DNA from 4 places in the Labrenzia sp. VG12 genome. Region 1 is predicted to be linked to each of the others. Evidence: riboswitches for the same ligand, from Rfam matches in the RefSeq annotation. Region 1 holds a riboswitch; each other region holds the start of a gene.

Evidence for each region. A riboswitch is a leader RNA that binds a small molecule or an ion and turns the genes downstream of it on or off. The one in region 1 is predicted to bind thiamine pyrophosphate.
Region 2: linked by a shared signal. The riboswitch ahead of thiC (phosphomethylpyrimidine synthase ThiC) and the one ahead of thiO (glycine oxidase ThiO) in region 1 are both predicted to bind thiamine pyrophosphate.
Region 3: linked by a shared signal. The riboswitch ahead of CHH27_RS15780 (ABC transporter permease) and the one ahead of thiO (glycine oxidase ThiO) in region 1 are both predicted to bind thiamine pyrophosphate.
Region 4: linked by a shared signal. The riboswitch ahead of CHH27_RS10455 (hydroxyethylthiazole kinase) and the one ahead of thiO (glycine oxidase ThiO) in region 1 are both predicted to bind thiamine pyrophosphate.

The regions. Positions count from the first base shown of each region.
Region 1 covers NZ_CP022529.1:813,831-818,913, reverse strand. The annotation lists gene CHH27_RS03755 (thiamine phosphate synthase) at 1-526, opposite strand, end outside; gene CHH27_RS03750 (thiazole synthase) at 523-1,296, opposite strand; gene thiS (sulfur carrier protein ThiS) at 1,302-1,499, opposite strand; gene thiO (glycine oxidase ThiO) at 1,483-2,460, opposite strand; TPP riboswitch at 2,616-2,735, opposite strand; gene CHH27_RS03735 (AAA family ATPase) at 2,777-3,304, opposite strand; gene CHH27_RS03730 (pirin family protein) at 3,451-4,386, shown strand; gene CHH27_RS03725 (DUF6030 family protein) at 4,355-5,083, opposite strand, start outside.
Region 2 covers NZ_CP022529.1:3,998,458-4,003,540, forward strand. The annotation lists gene CHH27_RS18555 (hypothetical protein) at 1-404, shown strand, start outside; gene thiC (phosphomethylpyrimidine synthase ThiC) at 586-2,409, opposite strand; TPP riboswitch at 2,499-2,623, opposite strand; gene CHH27_RS18565 (ABC transporter ATP-binding protein) at 3,851-4,657, shown strand; gene CHH27_RS18570 (hypothetical protein) at 4,654-5,083, shown strand, end outside.
Region 3 covers NZ_CP022529.1:3,424,636-3,429,718, forward strand. The annotation lists gene CHH27_RS15770 (CHASE2 domain-containing protein) at 1-175, shown strand, start outside; gene CHH27_RS15775 (ABC transporter substrate-binding protein) at 193-1,134, opposite strand; gene CHH27_RS15780 (ABC transporter permease) at 1,158-1,913, opposite strand; TPP riboswitch at 2,062-2,167, opposite strand; gene CHH27_RS15785 (hypothetical protein) at 2,245-3,984, opposite strand; gene CHH27_RS15790 (adenylosuccinate synthase) at 4,241-5,083, opposite strand, start outside.
Region 4 covers NZ_CP022529.1:2,238,791-2,243,873, reverse strand. The annotation lists gene CHH27_RS10475 (DMT family transporter) at 1-996, shown strand, start outside; gene CHH27_RS10470 (GIY-YIG nuclease family protein) at 1,175-1,471, shown strand; gene CHH27_RS10465 (hypothetical protein) at 1,622-2,035, opposite strand; gene CHH27_RS10460 (Lrp/AsnC ligand binding domain-containing protein) at 2,066-2,302, opposite strand; TPP riboswitch at 2,440-2,550, shown strand; gene CHH27_RS10455 (hydroxyethylthiazole kinase) at 2,542-3,315, shown strand; gene thiD (bifunctional hydroxymethylpyrimidine kinase/phosphomethylpyrimidine kinase) at 3,348-4,154, shown strand; gene CHH27_RS10445 (TRAP transporter substrate-binding protein) at 4,156-5,083, shown strand, end outside.

The sequences.
Region 1 (5,083 bases):
CCGCCGCACTGTCGGCCCCGTTTTCAAAGACACCGGGCAAGCGTTCCGGATTGAGACCACCAATCGCGACCAGTGGCAGACCGCCGATCTGATCTTTCCACCTGCCGATCTTCTCAAGGCCTTGCGGTGCCCATTTCATCTTCTTCAGGACGGTCGGGTAGACAGGCCCCAATGCAACATATTCAGGCGCAACGGCGAGAGCTGTTTCCAGTTCCGCGCCGTCATGGGTGGAAACCCCGAGTTTGAGACCCGCCGAGCGGATGGCATCGACATCAGCGTCAGCCAGGTCTTCCTGACCCAGATGAATGAAATCACAGCCTTCATCGATGGCCAGCTGCCAATAGTCATTGACGATGAGCTGGCAGCTATGCTCGGCGCAGATCTCTTTCGACGCCGCGATTTCTTCGCGCAAAACGCGCTCGGGCTGGTCCTTGATGCGCAGCTGCACAAGCTTCACGCCAAGCGGCACCAGGCGCCTGATCCAGTCGGAGCTGTCGACAATCAGGTAGAAGGGATCGAGTTTCATTCAAACACCGCCATTCCGATAACCGGGGTTGAGGGAACCGCCATGTCGCGCGGTTCCAGAGGTACTGCTTCATAGGCCAATCGACCGGCCTCGACTGCTCCGGAAAAAGCCCGGGCCATGGCCACCGGATCGCCGGCCTTGGCAACGGCCGTGTTCAACAGGACGGCATCGAAGCCCAGTTCGAGGACCTCAGCCGCATGCGAAGGCCGGCCGAGGCCAGCATCGACTACAAGCGGTATGTCCCTGAAATGCGCGCGGTAGCTTTTCAGGGCATCCGGATTGACCGGCCCCCTGGCAGAGCCGATCGGCGCACACCAGGGCATCAGGACCTGGCAACCTGCCTCCAGCAGCCGCTCGCCGACGATCACGTCCTCGGTTGTATAGGGAAACACCTTGAAGCCGTCCTCGCTCAGGATCCGGGCGGCTTCAACGAGGCCGAAGACATCGGGCTGCAGACTGTCGTGATGACCGATCACTTCCAGCTTGATCCAGTCCGTTCCGAAGAGTTCGCGCGCCATCTGCGCCGTGGTCACCGCTTCGCGAACCGTATGGCAGCCTGCGGTGTTGGGAAGAACACGCACCTTCAGATCACGGATCAGATCCCAGAACTTGCCACCTGCGCCGCTGCCCGCGCTCTCCCGTCGCAGCGATACGGTCAGGATTTCCGTACCGGAGGATTTGATCGCATCCGCCAGGATCCTGGGCGATGGATATTGTGCCGTGCCCAGCAGCAGCCGCGATGAAATGCTCTCCCCGTAAAAGTCCGGCATCGCTCTCAGCCTCCCTGCATCGGCGACAGGATCTCGATCCGGTCGCCCTCCCGCAGTGTGCAGGCATTGCGGACTTCCGAACTGACAAGTTCGCCGTTCCGCGCTGTTGCCAGGAAAGCGTGCTCATAGTCCAGCTCCTCAAGGAGCAGGTCCAGGGTGGCGCTTTTAACGTCGCGCGCTTCGCCGTTAATGAAGAGCTTCAAGACGAGTCTCCTGATGTTGCGTGGTGATCATGTGTGCCGCAAGGCCCGCAAAATGCGGTGCCAGCAGGAAGCCGTGGCGGTAAAACCCATTGACGAAGATGGTGTCTCCCGCACGCCGGATACGCGGCAGATTGTCGGCATAGGCCGGCCGAAGCCCGGCACCGGTCTCGACAATCCTGGCTTCGGCGAAGCCCGGATGCAGGCTGTAGGCGGCATTGAGCAATTCCATGGTGGACCGCACGGTGACCGGCCCGTCGTCGCCGCTTTCAATCATGGTCGCGCCGATCATGAAGTGTTGGTCCTCGCGCGGAACGACATAGACCGGAAAACGCGGATGCAGCAGGCGCACGGGCCGTGCCAGATGAACGTCCGGTGCGTGCAGGATCAGCATCTCGCCGCGAACCGGGCGCAGGTCCGGATCGCGGGCAGCCATGCCGGTGCAATCCGCTGTCAAACCCGATACGTTTCGAGGGCAGTCGCTCCCGACATGAAAATCGACACCATCGGCGATCAGGTCATCAAGGAGTTTTTGAAGCGCCGCACGCGGATCGAGATGGGCTTCGCCTTCGAAAAAGAGACCTTTTGCGAAACGGCCCTCCAGCTCCGGTTCTAGAACTGTCACCCCGCTGCGGTCGAGCAGCCGGTAGCCGGATGTTCTTCGGGCAAACCGGTCGAGTTCCCGGGTATCTCTGGCAGGTGCCACCACCAGTGTTCCCCTTCTCTGTAACAAGCCGGGTACGGCGCGATCCCACCAGTCGATGGCACCCTTGCCAAAGCGCAGCACCGGCTCTTCTGCGTTCTCCCGTTCGCACCAGGGCGCCAGCATGCCGCCGGCAAGCCAGGAGGCGCTGCCGCTCCAATCCGAACGCCTGTCCACCAAATGGACCTTAACCTTGCGCCGAAGAAGCTCCCGCGCCAGCGCAAGACCAGCGACACCGGCACCGCGAACCAGGACTTCCATCACCAAGTCCCCTTTGTGCAGGAGTATGCGTCTCTACGGTCTCCAACGACTGCCAAGTGTTTTCCTTCCGGCAAAGACCCACAAACGGTCTCGGGCAGATAGACGGTCAGCCTGGTGACAAGAGAGGAGCCAGCATCCTGCGGAATTGTGATCCGGACGGATCGCAGGCACCTTCCCTTCGCCAGCATGACCTGGATCAGGTTCGTCGGGTCCCTGCGCTGCGCATTGCGCTCTGCAGCATCTCAGCCCCTCGTGGGGCACCCCGGGTGTGGTTTCCTTGTGCAACCCGGTATTCGAACTGTCAAGAAGCCAGCCTTCAAACAGCAGTCGTCCCCACGCGAGAAAGAAAGTCTCTGACCTCCCCCAGATCGGTCAGCCGGTGAACGCTCAGATGGGCGGGCGGATTGTCCTGGATCCGCACCAGCTTGTCGCGGGCGGAGTGACGCGTGCGCCAGATGAAACGCAGGAATTCCAAGGTCTGGAGGTTGAAGCGCTCCGGACAGCCCTCCGGCAGATCCGGTCGGCTGCGCCCGTAATATTTCACCGACCGCTTCAGGACACGAAACAGTCTCAGACCGACCGGCACATCCAGCCAGATGAAGGTATCCGCCCGCGCGACCCGTTCGGCATACGTGCTCGAATGACCACCTTCGAAGATCCAGTGCTCTTTTTGGTGCACTTCGTGCGTCAGCCGGTCTTTCTCTTCCCGGGAACGCTCAACCCAGCCCGGCCGGTAGTGGATCTTGTCCATGTGAAAGACCGGCAAACCGGTTTTTTCGCCAAGTGCGGACGCAAGCATGCTCTTGCCCGAGCCGGGACCGCCGACAATCATGACACGTTTCATTTTATACCTTCCAGGGTCAGGAGGGCCGGCGGTTATACACGCATTGCAAGACATTGAAACCGGGAAACAGACTGTTCAATGGACACTTTTGCAATCGTCACCCTATCTAGGTGGCAATGACATGACAGCGATTGAAGGAGAGGCCCATGAGCTGGCTGAACTGCCCCGATCCCACCCCTGGCGATGCAGCAAGCTGCGATCCGATCGACACGATCATTGTTCCGCGCACCTCCGATCTCGGCGGTTTTTCCGTGCGCCGCGCCCTGCCCTCCGCCAAACGGCGCATGGTTGGTCCGTTCATCTTTTTCGATCAGATGGGGCCGGCTGAACTGCTGGTCGGCGGCGGCATCGACGTGCGCCCGCACCCGCATATCGGCCTTGCCACGGTGACCTATCTCTTCGAAGGCGAGATGTATCACCGGGACAGTCTCGGCACTGAAATTGCCATCGCACCGGGCGCCCTTAACTGGATGAGTGCCGGCAAGGGCATCGTGCATTCCGAACGTGAACGACCGGAGCGGCTGCAGCAGACACGGCCGCTCTTTGGGCTGCAAAGCTGGGTGGCTCTACCCAAACATCTGGAAGAAGGCGACCCGAGCTTTCAGCATCACGGGGTCGAGGACCAGCCGGAATTCGCCGACAAGGGCGCGTCGGTCAAATTGATTGCCGGCGAGCTCTACGGTCACAAGGCTCCTGTGAAAACCGCCTCCGACATGTTCTATGCCGATATCAGCCTGGAGCCGGGCGCCAGAATCCCGCTGGACGCCGGATGGGAAGAACGTGGCCTTTATACCGTGTCAGGTCAGATCACGATCGCCGGCCAGAGTTTCGACCCGGCTCAATTGCTTGTGTTCAAGCCTGGCGACCACCTGGTGATCGAAAACAACTCTCCGGCCCCCGCGCGGTTTGTTGTGCTTGGCGGCGAGCCGATGGACGGCAAACGCTACATCTGGTGGAACTTCGTTTCCTCCTCCAGGGAGCGGATCGAACAGGCCAAGGAAGACTGGAGACAGGGCCGCTTCGACACGGTCCCCGGTGATGCGGAGGAATTCATTCCCCTGCCCGATCGTCCGGGCCCCTGACGCTCCAGCCGCTTTCGAGCGGTGGCGCCTGTTCAAATCTGTCGGCGGGCCGGATCAGGTCCGGCTCGCCGAAATCCATGATGATATTCATGCGTCGGCTCGCGCGCGGGTCGCCGGTCAGGTTCGGGTCTTCCGGAGCGACCGAAAGCTGCACGCCGCGATGGTTTGTTTCCAGCTTCGAAAACCCTGAGACGGCCTTTCTGAAAGTGTCGGGCACCGTCCAGCCGTAGCGCCCGGCCAGTGCATCAATCACCAGCCAGACGGCTTCCAGGCCGATCTCCTTCTGACGCGGATCTTCCACGACCAGTTTCAGCCGCAGATAGTCAATCTTGTCTTCGTCCGGGCCGCGCAACAAGAGAAACAGTGTCGTTGCGCCATAATCGACACTCGGTGTGGTCAGCGGCACCAGATCGGAGGCGCATTGCCAGCGGTCCTTGTGAAATGGCGCCTTGCGCCAGCCCCGATTGGTCAGACCGAGCTGCTGAAGCTCGGCACACAGCGCGTCCGGCTTGCCCAGAAAACTGCGTTTCAGCTCCGCGGCGAGTTCCGGCGCCGGCCGCAGCAGCGCTTCGCGCGCGGTCTCCTGCAAGGGCAGCAATGGATCGGGCAACCCCGGGCCGGTCGAGACGGGCTGGCTGATCCAGTCCTTCAGGACATTTAAAGTCACTCCACCGACGGCAAATCCGGCCGTCAGCAA
Region 2 (5,083 bases), 2.8 Mb from region 1:
ATGCGGATGGTCGTTTTGAAAAATGGCTCGAAACGCCGGAACTTGCCCATCCGAATGGACTTTTCTGGGACGATGGCCGCCTGCTGGTCGGCAGCTGGGGCAAGGGCCTTCAGCAGGATTTCACCACCGAAGCCCCGGGCAGCCTGCTCAGCATCGACGCGGAGACAAAGGCTATCTCGGTTGTCGCCAGCAACATCGGCAACATCGACGGCATTGTCCGCCTGAACGGCAAGCTTGTTCTCAACGACTGGATCAACGGCAAGGCATTTGAGATCTCCGAAGACGGTTCTGCCACGGAAATCCTAGCAGAACCCGCCGGCCTTGCCGACATCGGCGCCGCGAACGGCGTGCTCTACCTGCCGCATATGCTGGAAGGCCGGATCGAGGCGGTGACGCTGGACTAGGCGCGGCCCACACAGCCCTCACCGGCTGCATTTGCAAAGGCAGGAGCAGCCGGCAAAACACAGCCTCCAGCGCTCAGGTGAGCTCTGGAGGCTGTGCGTTTCAGGGCACTGGCCGCTGGATGTGATGGGGAACGTCCGCTCCTGTCCCTCACCTCCGCGCGGGTCGTCCGCTCAGATCGCGTTACCCGCCCTTTGGCATATAGAGGTCGCCGCCGTTCCGGTATCTGGCAGCCATTGCCTCCATCCCTTCCTGGCGCGCGCCTTCCTGGCGGGCGGCGTCGCGGATATCGTGCGAGATCCGCATGGAGCAGAATTTCGGCCCGCACATGGAGCAGAAATGGGCCACCTTGTGAGCCTCTTTCGGCAAGGTCTCGTCGTGGAAGGCACGGGCAGTTTCGGGATCCAGCGACAGGTTGAACTGGTCCTCCCAGCGAAATTCGAACCGGGCCCGCGACAGGGCATCGTCGCGGATCTTCGCCGCCGGATGGCCCTTGGCGAGATCCGCGGCATGGGCGGCGATCTTGTAGGTGATGACTCCGGTTTTCACGTCGTCGCGGTCCGGAAGACCAAGATGCTCCTTGGGCGTAACATAACAGAGCATGGCCGTGCCGTACCAGCCGATCATCGCGGCGCCGATGCCCGATGTGATGTGATCATAACCTGGCGCGATATCGGTCGTCAGCGGCCCAAGCGTATAGAACGGCGCTTCGCCGCAGGCCTCGATCTGCCGGTCCATATTCTCCCTGATCTTGTGCATCGGCACATGACCGGGCCCTTCGACCATCACCTGACAGTCCTTCGCCCAGGCGATCTGCGTCAGCTCTCCGAGGGTCTGCAGCTCGGCGAATTGCGCGGCATCATTGGCATCGGCAATCGAGCCGGGACGCAGACCGTCACCAAGCGAAAAGGCAACGTCATAGGCCCGGGCAATATCGCAGATCTCCTCGAAATGCTCGTAGAGGAACGACTCCTTGTGATGATGCAGGCACCACTTGGCCATGATCGAGCCGCCACGCGAGACGATGCCGGTGACACGATCGACGGTGAGCGGAATATGGGAGAGGCGGACGCCTGCGTGGATCGTGAAATAATCGACGCCCTGTTCGGCCTGCTCGACCAGCGTGTCGCGAAATACCTCCCAGGTCAGCTCCTCGGCAACGCCGCCGACCTTTTCCAGCGCCTGGTAAAGCGGCACGGTGCCGATCGGCACGGGCGCGTTGCGCAGGATCCAGTCCCGGATGTTGTGGATGTTGCGGCCGGTCGACAGATCCATGACGGTGTCCGCGCCCCAGCGGGTCGCCCAGACCATCTTCTCGACCTCCTCGGCCATCGACGACGTGACGGCGGAATTGCCGATATTGGCGTTGATCTTCACCAGGAAATTGCGGCCGATGATCATCGGCTCGGCTTCCGGATGGTTGATGTTTGCCGGCAGGATTGCCCGGCCGCGGGCGATTTCCTCGCGAACGAATTCCGGCGTCACAAAGTCCGGGATCGCCGCACCGAAGCTTTCGCCGTCCCGCGCTGATTGCGCCTTCAAAGCCGCGCGCCCGAGATTTTCCCGGATCGCGACGAACTCCATTTCCGGCGTGATGATCCCGGCGCGGGCATAGGCGATCTGGGTGACCGCCTTGCCGGCGCAGGCCCGGCGCGGCATTGGCAGGTCGGGAAAGGCCGGCGTCAGCCGGTCGCCTGTGGCAAAGCCGTTGTCTTCCGGCTGAACGGTGCGGCCCGGATAGGCTTCGGTGTCGCCGCGCCCGGCGATCCAGTCTGCGCGAAGGCGCGGCAACCCCTTTGAAATGTCGATCAATTGCGCCGGATCGGTATAGGGGCCCGACGCATCATAGACCGTTACCGGCGGCTCGCCGGCCGTCGGATGAACGGCAATCTCGCGCATCGGCACGCGCAGCTGCGGATAGATCAGACCGGGTTTGTAAACCTTGGTCGAGGCGGGCAGCGCGCCTTGCGTGACATCCGGTTTGGGGGTCTTGGCGGCAGTGGTCATCTTGAGGCTCCAATCATCTTGCTTGGAGACCCAGTTCGCAGCCGGAATGATGGAGAAACGCCGGAACGGCCCGTTTCCGGGCACCGTCCGTCGCAGCGCTCGCACCGTCCCTACGCCAGTATGAACTGGATCAGGTTCAACGGGTCACTGCGCTGCCATTCAAAACGGCCCAGCAGACTCTCAGCCCCTTGTCGGGACACCCCGGGTAACGCCGCTATCGACATTCATCCACTTGCCTTTGTCAATATGGTGACGCGTGAAAAACTCACTGCTGTCACCCCGGGCGAATAAAGCAAGTCCCGGGTCCTGCTCGTTTGCAGAGAGTGGGTCCTTTCAGCACGACCGCAAAGCAGACACCGGCCTCCGCAAGCAGCCCTGCGAGTGGGCCCCGGGTCTGCGCTCTGCTTGCCCGGGGTGACACGGAAGGTAAGGGCCGCACCCATCCGTCACACCGCCAGCACACCCTCACCACGTCATTCCGGACAAGTGCAGCACAGCTGCGCGCTGATCCGGAACCCAGCGCATCAGCGCGAGCGGCAGCGAGCACAAAAACAATCAAATGACTGAGTCGCTCGATAAAGACGCGCCCAGGGCGCGGAGTAATCGCTGGGTTCCGGATCTGGCCATGCAGCTGCGCTGCAGACCGTCCGGAATGACGGTGGCAGGGTCTCGGCAAATGGCGGCCTCGTGCGAACAAACACGCCTGTCACCCCGGGCGCGCGAAGCAAGACCCGGGGCCTACTCGTTTGCAGAGAGTGGGTCCTTTCAGCACGACCGCAAAACAGCCACCGGATTCCGCAAGCAGCCCTGCGAGTGGGCCCCGGGTCTGCGCTGCGCTTGCCCGGGGTGACACGGAGATTGATCCGCTCCTGCCCGTCATACCGCCAACAAGCCCTCATCACGTCATTCCGGATCTGCACGCCTGCCTTCGCTTCGGTGTACCGGCTCAGGTCCTTGCACCCCTCTCCCCCTTGCGGGGGAGATGTCTCCGCCAGGAGACAGAGGGGGGTATCATCTGATCAATTTCATTCGGACTATCTGAATGAGTGGCGACCGCTTCCCCCCCTCTGTCCGTTTCACGGACATCTCCCCCACAAGGGGGGAGAGGGGCAGGAACCCAGAACGTGGTGGGCACATTCGGTGTCGGAGACTGCGGCAAGGCCTCAGCCCCCCACCCTTGATCCCTCCCCACAAGGGGGAGGGAGACGCTAGTGGCAAACGGGCGAAAAACGATACAGGTCGGAACGCGAGACCAGGCACCTCTCCGGCAGAACGGCACAGCCGGTTCCCCCTCCCCTTGTGGGGAGGGGTTAGGGGTGGGGGTTCCGGGCGTCTGCCTTCGATCTTCCAAACGCCCGGCCAAAAACCCCTTCCTCCGGTTTTACCGGACCGAAAGGTCCCCGCCGTATCCTCCCCAAAACCACGTTCAAACGAGTGCCTGATGCCGACCGCCAGCCCTGCAGCCCTCGAGATATTCAATCTTCACAAGCGCTTCAGCGACCCTGCCGTCAACGACCTGTCGCTGAAGGTCAAGGCAGGCGAATTCTATGCCCTGCTCGGCCCGAACGGCGCGGGCAAGACAACGACGCTGCGGATGGTGTCCGGCCTGCTGGAAGCCGATGCCGGCACGGTCCGGATCTGCGGCATCGATGCCTTCAAGGACCCGATTGCGGCCAAGAAGATCCTGGCCTGGGTGCCGGACGAGCCGATGGTCTATGACAAGCTGACGCCGCTGGAATATCTGGAATTCGTCGCCGGCCTCTGGAACATGGACGCTGATTTCGCGCAGGCCAAGGCCGACAGCCTGCTCGAGGCCTTCGGGCTCGGCCCCCATGCGGGTGAGCGCTGCGGCGGCTTTTCCAAGGGCATGCGCCAGAAAGTGGCGCTGGCAGGCGCGTTGATCCATGAACCGCGCCTGATCATTCTCGATGAACCGCTCACAGGGCTTGATGCGGGCTCGGCCCGGCAAGTGAAGCAGGTGCTTAGCAATCTGGTCGCCAAAGGCGTCACCGTCATCATGACAACCCATATTCTAGAAGTCGCCGAGCGCATGGCCGACCGGATCGGCATCATCGCCCGCGGCCAGCTGGTCGCCGAAGGCACGCTGGCGGAGCTGCGGTCCCGCGCCAGCGCCGAGGGCCATTCCCTGGAGGATATCTTCCTCGACATCGTCGGCGGCGCTCAAAGCGACGGTCAAAGCGACACCTTCACGGACCCCTCTCAACTCCCCGACGAGAAGGTGGCATGAGCCGCGCTTTGGCTTCCCCGCTGGCGTTTTCGGCGCTGATCCGCTTTTCCCGGCATGAATTGCGCCTTGCCTGGCGCGACTGGGCCTGGATCTTTTCCGGCTGGCGCAAGACCGGCTTGAAACGCACCCTCATCGGCATGGGCCTCTTCTACGCGGTCCTGCATCTCATCGCCTATGCCGTGCTCGCGCCCCAGTTTGCCGGTGGTTTTCAGCTCGACCAGACCGCGCTGGCGGTGATTTCGGTCTCCGTCCTGCTCAGCTTCACCATGATGCTGTCCCAGGCGATCGAGTCGGTGACGCGCGCCTTTTACGCCCGCGACGATCTCGACCTGATCCTGTCCTCGCCCGCGCCGTCGCGGGATCTCTTTCTGGTTCGCATCGCCATGATGGCGCTCACCAGCTGGGTGATGTCCGCGCTGGTAATCT
Region 3 (5,083 bases), 2.6 Mb from region 1:
AGCGGCGCACCTGCATTTGCTCCAGGCCCTCAGCGAAAACAACACGGTGCTGGCAAGACAGACGCTCGAAACAGCGCGTTCCTGCGCGCCGGACCTGGCCGCCTTCTACAATCGGTTTGAAGCGACGATTGCTGTTTCCGATCCTGCTCAAGATGCGAGCAGCGCCGCCCAATAGGCGGCGCCGCCGCTAAATCAGCGGATTTCGATCGCGTAGCTTTCCACCGGCGGAACCTTGCTGATCAGGCCTGCTTCAGCCATGAACTCTGCAAACCGCTGGTAACGACCCTCATCCAGCGCAGCCGGTCGCTTGGCAAAGCGCGGCAGCGTGTCGGCCCAGGCGCGCTTGTTGAGCTCGTCATTGAGATGCGGATAGGCTTCGATGAACGCGTTCCAGGCTTCGTCCGGATGATTGGTCAGATAAATGGTTGCTGCTTCGACAGCAGCCAGGAACCTTTCGAAACGGGGATCGTCCGTCTTGTCCTTGTTGACCACATAGATCAGCTCATCAAAAATCGGAACACCGTTTTCTTCAGGAAAGAACGCCTTGCCTTCCTTGCCTTCGATTTCGATCTGGGTCAGCTCGAAGTTGCGATAGGCACCGATGACCGCGTCCACCTGGCCGGACAGGAGTGACCCCGACAGGGCGAAGTTCACGTTGACCAGCTCAACATCATCGATGGACAGATCGACCGAGCGCAGCATCTGGCCCAGCATGGCGTCTTCAAACCCGGAGACGGAGAAACCGATGGTCTTGCCCTTCAGCTCCTTCAGCTCCTTGATCGGCCCGTCCTTCAGCACAATCAGCGAGTTGAGCGGCGTTTCCACCAGCGTGCCGATCCATTTCAGCGGAAGCTCTTCCTCGATCTGGGCATGCAGTGTCGGCTGGTAGGACACGGCGATGTCGCCGCGTCCGGCGGCCACAAGCTTGGGCGGCATGGCCGGATCCGCCGGTTCGATGATCTCCACTTCCAGGCCTTCGGCTGCGAAGAACCCCTTGGTCTGTGCCGTGACCAGAGGGGCGTGATCGGGATTGATGAACCAGTCCAGCAAGAGGGTCAGCTTGTCGGCTGCCTGCGCCGGTTGAGCGGCCATCAGGCCGGCGGCGAAAGCAAGGGACAGGAGTTGTTTTTTCATGGGGTCCTCCAATTGGGCGGCCGTCAGGTGACGGGCTGCCAAGGTACTAGAAACTGGGTGAAACGATTGACGATAAAGCGCATGATCAGCACCATCGCCGCGAGCAGGATCAAAGCGGCGAACATCATGTCCGCCTGCATGCGATTGCTGCTTTGAAGCATGATGAAGGCCAGACCGCCCTTGGCCCCGGCCCATTCGCCGATGATGGCGCCCATCGGGGCGAAGACGGCGGCGACCCTGAGCCCCGACGCAAAGGCCGGCAATCCCGACGGCAGCCGGAACAGCCACAATTCACGCAGCCGCGGCAGCCGGTAGAGCCGGGCGAGATCTCCAAGTCCCGGGTCAAGCCGTTGCAAGCCATCGAAAAACGTCGATGTCACCGTGAAAAAGATCACCAGCACGACGACGACAATCTTGGATTCAAGGCCGAAGCCCAACCACAACACCAGGATCGGCGCGATGGCGAAGACCGGCAGGGCCTGCGTCACGAGGATGGGCGGCATGGCGAAACGGGCGGCCAGCGGGAACAGCCACAGAAAAACCGAGAGCAGCGCCCCGGCCGCAGCCCCGACCACAAATCCGAGCACGGTCTCAAAGGCCGTGATGCCCGCGTGATGCATCAGAAACGGAGCGTTCTTTGCGAATGCGGCAAACACCCGCTCGGGACCGGGCAGGATGTAGTGCGGTGTGTCGAAAACGGTGACGATCATCGCCCAGAGCGCAACCGTCACTCCGAGCCCGAGGACGGTCTTGGCCGCCGATGCCAGGACAGGTTTCATCGCACATGCTCCTGTCGGCCGCACCCATTGACAGGTGTGACAGCAGGAACCGGCAGATGACAGGACGGCATGGGCCGCCTTGGCTGACACGAACGCATAGGATCTCCCGTCTTCGGACTTGGCCGAAAATGACATTGGAGATCCGGGATAAGGCTAAGGATTCCGTCCCTTCGCCGGCATGACCCGGATCAGGTTCTAAGGGTTCGGCTGACGCCATCTCAGTTCCGTCAAACGGAACACCCCTCGGACCAGGGCGGACCATGCCCGCAAACACGGAAAAAGGCAAGCCGCAGGGATGCGGCTTTTCAAATTTAGGGGAGGTCGCTCGTTCTTAGCCGGCTTGCCAGGCGGCAATCGCCTTTTCCACGGCATCTGCACCAGCCGACCCTTTTTCCAGGGTGAGGATCCCGCGTTTGCCGTTTTCATACAGCATCGGAATGTCGATCCAGCCGCGCTCGCGCAGAAGTGCGAGGTTGCGTTGCTGTTCGTTCGGCAGACTGGACAGGGCGATCCAGAAGAAACCCGGAGACACCTTGACCGACGCACCGATCAACGCGTCGCCTCGGGCTTCCTCGGTCGGCTTCATGACAAGACCCGGGACGTTGACCACGTCACCAGAAGCAAAGCTTTCCGGAAACTCGTATTTGATCTCGACCAGGTGGCTGGCTGGCAGCGACGTGTCGTCATTCGGCTTGATGCGAATGTCGACCTTGATATCCCGTTCCGGAATTTCGATTTCCGCGCTGAGAACGGCCTGCGACTGACCGTCGAGATTGGTCTCTTCGTCCAGCGTCCAGACAACTGCGCCCTGGGCAGCCGTTCCGGCACCACCGGAATCCTCCCCTTCTTCATAGAGGATGGACCGTTGCGCACCACCTTCCGAAGTTGCCGGCGGGGTCGTTTCTTCCGGTGAGATCGCCGCAATACTGTCGCCAGGCGCGGCAAGGGCCGGTTGTTCTGCAATGGCAGGTACGGACGGTTCAGCTACGGGCGCCGGCTCCTCTCCGGGAGTGCTTGCAATCGCAGGCTGCTCCGGAGCGACCGGTGCAGGGTCGGGCGTGATGAGGGTCGTCGTCACGGTTCGGGCGTCGGGCGCAACCACATCACCGTTGCCGTCATCAAGCAGCCGGTCCGTGTTCTTGGACGAATCGGAGGCTGGCGTTTCGGCAGGTGCGGCAGGCTCCGGAGCGGCCGGTGTGGGTTCCGGTGCCGTCGCCGTCTGCGTATCTGAAGGCTGCAGCACCGATGTGCTGTCTGGCGTCTGGTTGTCCGCCGGCAGCAGGAAATAGGCCCCGACGCCGGCCAGGATCACCACCAGCACGAGCGCTGCGGCGATCGGCACGATCTTGCCACCTGACGAGCCGCTCTTCAGCGCATCCGAAGCGCTCGGTCGGGCACGCCGGCCGCGGCCGGCTTTCGCGGCCGGTTTTTCTGCAGCCTTGTCTGATCCAGGCTCCGGCTTTGGGTCCGGGGTGATGTCTGCTTGCTGCGCCGGCTCGAACAGGCCCTCATCCGGCTCCGGCTGGCTTTCAAACGCAGGCTCCTGACGAACAGGCGCTGCGTCCGCCGCAAGATTGTCGTCCTGAGGCGCAACAGCGTCCCGGGCGCTTTGTGTTGCCTGGCTGGCGGCCGCGCCGAGCGTCTCGGCCTCGGCCAGCGTTTCCTTCAGCGGAGACGGCGTCTCCGGTTCGACAGGGGCAGCGACAGGTTCTTCGGCCGGCTGCGACGTAGCATTGTCGGCCTGCGGCTCGGAGGTCGGCTCATCGACGACTGCGGGAGGTTCCACGACGGGTGCTGCCGGCTGTGGTGTCTCCGCAGGTGGTGTCGCCTTGACAGGCGGTGCACCAAGGCCAAGGCTTTCGCGTGCTGCTTCCGCCTCTACCTTGCGAATGGCTTCTTCCAGGCGCAGCTGCTCTGCGGTGATTTCGGACGGTGCGAGGGGAGGTTCGTAGGCTTTCAGCTGGTTGACAATGGCGTTGCGTGCGCGGCTGTAGACACTTCGGCGCGCAGCACCATTGTTTTCAGGCAAAGACGCGATCGTTTTCTTCAGAATTGAATAGTAATCAGCCATCTTCCTGCCTACCGGCCGACTGTAAGGAACTGGTCCACGGCCTGAGAATTCCATTCGGTCTCAGGCTTATATCAAGTTTTGGATAGACGGTGCGAATTCTTCGGGGCGTTTGCACCGGCAATCGTCCTTACAGCACTCCTTCCTACTAAACATGGTCAGGCGAACCTCAAGCGGTCCGCCGATGGGGGACGTGCGCCGCAGTGATTCGCGACGCACAGCCGTATTTCTTAATATTGGCCTTTAAAAGACAAATATCTCAATCCTGGAAGGGATTCTGCACAAGAATTGTGTCGTCCCGTTCCGGGCTGGTCGACAGCAGGGCAACCGGTGCGCCGATCAGTTCTTCAACGTGGCGCACATATTTGATCGCCTGTGCTGGCAGTTCCGCCCAGGTGCGCGCACCTTCCGTCGATTCCTTCCAGCCCGGCAGACTCTCATAGATCGGCTTGACCCGCTCCTGCGCGCCCTGGGACGCCGGCAGATAATCGATCTTCTCTCCGTCCAGCTCATAGCCGATACAGATCTTGATCTCGTCGAGGCCATCCAGAACGTCGAGTTTCGTCAGGGCAATACCGTTGATGCCGGAGGTGCAGACCGTCTGGCGCACCAGCACCGCATCAAACCAGCCGCAGCGGCGGCGGCGTCCGGTGACCGTCCCGAATTCGTGGCCACGCGTGCCGAGGAACTCACCGACCTCGTTCTCCTGTTCGGTGGGGAACGGACCTTCGCCGACACGCGTGGTGTAAGCCTTGGTGATGCCCAGGACATAATCGACGGAGCCCGGCCCAAGGCCGCAGCCCGTGGCAGCCTGCCCAGCCACTGTGTTGGAGGAGGTCACGAACGGATAGGTGCCGTGGTCGATGTCCAGAAGCGCGCCCTGAGCGCCTTCAAACAGGATCCGCTTGCCCTGGCGGCGCAGATCGTCGAGCAGATACCAGACCTTGTCCATGTAAGGCAGGACCTTGTCGGCGACGCTTGCCAGTTCGTCATAGATTGCCTGGGCCGAAATCTCTTCCTGGCCTAGACCGCGCCGCAGGGCATTGTGGTGGGTCAGCAGCCGGTCGATCTTGGCCGGCAGGGTGGTCAGGTTCTTCAGGTC
Region 4 (5,083 bases), 1.4 Mb from region 1:
CTTGCTTCCATGAAATCCCGCCTGTCCGGTCCGCCGGCCCCCACCGGCATGACCCGGCAGGCACCGCTCCTCGGGATTTCGCTGAAGGTGGCCTCGACGCTTATCTTCTTTGTTATGGCCACCGCCCTGAAAATTGCGGCGGAGACCGTGCCGATTGGGCAGCTGGTCTTTGTGCGCAATTTTTTCGGCCTGTTTCCCGTGCTGCTGATGGTGGCAATGCGCGGGGAGTTGGGACTGGCCTTTCAGACGCAGAACCCGCGCGGACACCTGATCCGGGCAACCATCGGTCTGTCGGCCATGGTCTGCATGTTCACGGCGCTGTCGCTGTTGCCGCTTCCGGATGCCACCGCCATCGGCTTTGCGACGCCGCTCTTCGTGGTTGTTCTGGCGTTTTTCCTGCTGGGCGAACAGGTCCGGATCTATCGCTGGAGCGCAGTCGGGGTCGGCTTTGTCGGGATCCTGGTGGTGCTGTCGCCACATCTCGGCGAGGCGCATCTTGACGGCCCCTCGACCTTCGGCGCGGCAATCGGCGTGTTGGGGGCCGGGTTTGCGGCGCTCGCCATGATCACCGTGCGCAAGCTTTGCGAGACCGAACGTACCTCGACCATCGTCACCTGGTTCGCCGGCGCCTCTACGTTGCTCGCGCTGCTGACCCTGCCGCTCGGGCTCATGCTGCCGGGGCAGGCCTGGGTGCTGCCGGACGCACCAACGGCAGGTCTCCTGGTCCTGATCGGACTGGCCGGTGGCGTCGGCCAGATACTGCTGACCCAGAGCTACCGCTTTGCCGATGCGTCGACCATCGCGCCGTTCGATTATGTCAACATGCTCTGGGCGATCCTCATCGGCTGGCTGGTGTTTTCCGAAACGCCGGTAAGCGAAGTGGTTCTGGGAGCACTGATCGTGATCGCGGCCGGGATCTTCGTCATCTACCGCGAACACAAGCTGGGCCTCGACCGCACCAAGGCCCGCAGGGCGTCAACGCCCTCAAGGTCGTGAGGGGCCTAAGATTGCGTCTTAAGTTTAAACGTTGTTGTGGCGTGGACCTCAGGAGACGGACCGGCCGCAAGCGGTGTTTGTACCGCCGGCACCGTATTTACTGGGTCCCGGACTTGGCTACGCCAATCCGGGATGACAAAATAGGTGTCTCATATCAAATTGCTGCAAAAGGCGAACAATGCACCTTGATCAGCAGTATTACGTCTATCTTCTCGCCAGCAAATTGGGCGGTACGCTTTATGTAGGCGTGACAAACAATCTTGTTGAACGTGTTTCAGCGCATCGTGACGGTATTGGGAGCAAGTTCACGGCCAAGTATTGCATCAATCGGCTGGTCTATTTCGAAGTGCACGAAGAAATTGACTGGGCAATTAAATGCGAAAAACAGGTTAAGCGCTGGAGGCGCGCTTGGAAAATCCGCATGATTGAAGAGAAGAACCCGAATTGGGATGATCTCTTTCCTTCGCTCGTTTAGCTTATGTCTCCATTGTCATCCCGGATTGGCGTAGCCAAGTCCGGGACCCAGTAATCGGAAACGTTCAACGTTATCGCCAGCGTGGCGGCTGCGAGGTCGACCACGCCTTTGACGCCAAAATAAGGCAACTGATGCGTTGCCAGGCAGATCTTACTGCGGCTTGTATTCAAACCGTTCGACCTGGCTCTTGGTGCCGTCCGGGAAAATGAGCTGAACGCTGATTGACTGGGTCGAGCCGGCCGGCCGTTCCAGATAGGGCTTTTCCTTCAGGACCGCGTTCGGATTGTCCGGGTTGCATGCTTCCAGTTCCCACTCCTGGTCGATCGGGCCGTCATTGAGGCCGTAAAAGACATAGTCGATCCCGCATTTCCAGGATTCAAGGTGGGTGAAATAGATCAGCTCCTGGCCCTGCCAGTCGCGAAAGGCAACCCAGTTGGCCTTGGTCAGGTCAAGGATCTGCTTGATCTGCTCCGGCGGCATGCCCTGCGCGGAGGCCGGTGCGGCGATAGCGGCAGACGAAAGGGCGAGGCCGAGGCAAAGGGCTGTCGATTTCAGAAATTGCATGAAACATTCTCCGTAGAACGCGGATAGGCTCTAAAAAGCCTTGAAGGTGATGATCGTCTTGGTGTCCTGGATACCGTCGATCGGGTGCACCTTTTCATTGACGAAATGGCCGATATCCGCGCCGTTATCGACATAGAACTTCACCAAGAGGTCATAATCACCACTGGTCGAATAGACTTCGGACGCAATCTCCGCATCGGCAATCGCATTGGCGACCTGGTAGGTCTTGCCCAGCTGGCATTTGATCATCACGAAAAACGGTATCATGCGGTGCTCCGGAATTGCTGTTCCAAATGATGCCCATGGACATCGCCCATCTGGGCGTTTCAGTCAATCGTTGAACGTCCGGCCGGCAAGACGGAAAGCCGCACTTGCAATCGCCCGTGCCGCTTGTTAACCGTGCAGGCGTCTCATGGGGGTGCCCGGCCATTCCGGATCGGGCTGAGAGGCAGCCTGCCAACTCCTTGAACCTGATCCGGCTGATACCGGCGGAGGGACTTGAGATCATGACACTTTCCATTGCTGCCACCACGCAATCGCTGACGCCCGAAACGGTTTACGGACTGCTCGAAAAGGTCAGACGGCAACAGCCGCGCATTCATGCCATCACCAATGCGGTGGCCCAGGCCTTCACGGCCAACACGTTGCTGGCGCTTGGCGCTGTTCCGTCAATGACGGTTGCGCCGGAAGAGGTGGCAGGATTTGCGGCAAGCGCAGACGCATTGCTGGTCAATCTTGGCACGCTGGACGAGACCCGGCGGGCCGCCATCCCCCTGGCGATCGAGGCTGCCCGCGCAACCGAAAGGCCTGTCTGCATCGATCCGGTCTTTGTCGACCGGTCTCCGTCACGCTGTGCCTTTGCGCTGACCCTGTTGGCGTCCCGGCCTGATCTCGTACGTCTGAACACGGCTGAACTCGAGGCCCTGTTTCCGGAAAGGGCTAGGGCGGACGCGCTGATTGCCAGTGGAACGGTTCTGGCCGTGACCGGCGCGGAAGACAAGATCGAGAGCGAAGGCGAGGATTTCCGTCTGTTGAACGGGCACCCGCTCATGAGCCGTGTCACGGCGACAGGCTGCGCCGGTGGCGCGGTTCTGGCCGCCTTCTGCGCCGTGGAGGGCGACAAGGCGCTGGCGGCGGCCTGCGGCCTCTCCGTCTTCAACATTGCCGGTGAACTGGCGGCCGTGCGCGCTGGCGGGCCCGGCAGTCTCGTTCCGGAATTGCTCGACGCGCTTTACGGCCTCAGCCTGCGCGATATCGAGGCACGACTCCAGACCGCCTGACTTCAATTCCAATCACATCCCGGGAGATGCAGATGACCGCCATTGCGGTAACCATTGCAGGGTCCGACAGCGGCGGCGGCGCCGGTGTCCAGGCCGACCTGAAAGCCTTTTCCGCAAACGGTGTTTACGGCGCCAGCGTGCTGACGGCGCTGACGGCCCAGAACACGCTTGGTGTCAGCACCATTCATGATGTGCCACCGGAGTTTGTCCGGGCCCAGATCGATGCGGTCTATTCCGATCTGGCCGTCAAGGCGACCAAGATCGGCATGCTGTCGCGCGTGGACACCATTCAGGCCTTGGCCGAAGGGCTGAAAGCCCACGCCACGGGGCCCGTTGTGCTGGACCCCGTCATGGTGGCCGCCTCCGGCGATCCGCTGCTCGCCGACAGTGCCGTCACAACACTGATGGCCGAACTGGTGCCGCTGGCCGATATCATCACACCGAACCTTCATGAAGCCGCCCGCATGCTGGAAACCGGCCTTGCGAGCGACGAAGCGGACATGAAGGCCCAGGGCGAGAAACTGCTGGGGCTGGGCGCTAAGGCTGTGCTGATCAAGGGCGGGCATGGTGAAGGCGCAGAGAGTGCGGACCTGCTTCTGACCAGGGACGGCACGTCCCGTTGGTTGCGCGACAGGCGGATCGACACCGGCAATACCCACGGCACCGGCTGCACCCTGTCGTCGACCATCGCGGCCGGCCTTGCGAAAGGCCTGTCGATGGATCAGGCGGTTGCCGATGCCAAGGCTTATATCCAGGCCGCCATCGCGGCCGCCGACACGCTTCAGATCGGCAGCGGGCATGGGCCCGTGCACCATTTTCACGGCTATTGGAGCAAGTGAGATGAACAAGACGAGTGGCCAAAGGACACATGTGAACCGCCGCGCCTTGCTTGGTGCGACGGCGGCCGGTGCTGCCGGTCTGGCAGCGCCTGCTGTTGCCCAGGAGCAGGCTACGCTGGAATGGAAGCTGGTCACATCCTGGCCGAAGAACCTGCCGGGTCCCGGCATCACCGCGCAGCGGATCGCAGACCAGATCGAACTGATGTCGGGTGGCCGCATGCGTGTGCGCCTGTTTGCCGCCGGGGAACTGGTGCCTGCGCTGGGCGTCTTCGATGCGGTTTCGGCCGGCACAGCCCAGATGGCCCACACGGCTTCTTTCTTCTGGCAGGGCAAGATCCCGGCCTCTGTCTATTTCACGGCCGTGCCCTTCGGTCTCCTGCCGCATGAACATATTGCCTGGATCGAGCAGGGCGGCGGGCAGGCGCTCTGGGACGAGCTCTATGCGCCGTTTGGTCTGAAGCCGGTCATGGCGGGCAATACGGGCGTCCAGATGGGCGGCTGGTACAAGCGCGAGATTGCAGGCCTTAATGATCTCAAAGGGCTGAAGATCCGCATGCCGGGCCTCGGGGGCGAGGTGATGCGCCGTCTCGGCGCCACGCCGGTCAGCCTGCCGCCGGGTGAATTGTTCCAGGCCCTGCAGAGCGGCGTTCTGGATGCGACCGAATTCCTGGGGCCCTGGTCGGATCGCGCGATGGGGTTTCAGAAGGTCGCGCACAACTACTATTCGCCCGGCTTCCACGAGCCGAACGGCACGGGGGAGGCTCTCTTCAACACAACAGCTCTGGACGGGTTGCCGGAGGATCTGAGAGCCATCGTGCTGGACGCCTGCCGGGCCGAGAACGGGCGGGCGCTGGCGGAAAGCGACTGGCAGAACGCCGGCAGCCTGAAACTGCTGCAGGAAGAAGACGGCGTGACGGTCCGGCCGTATC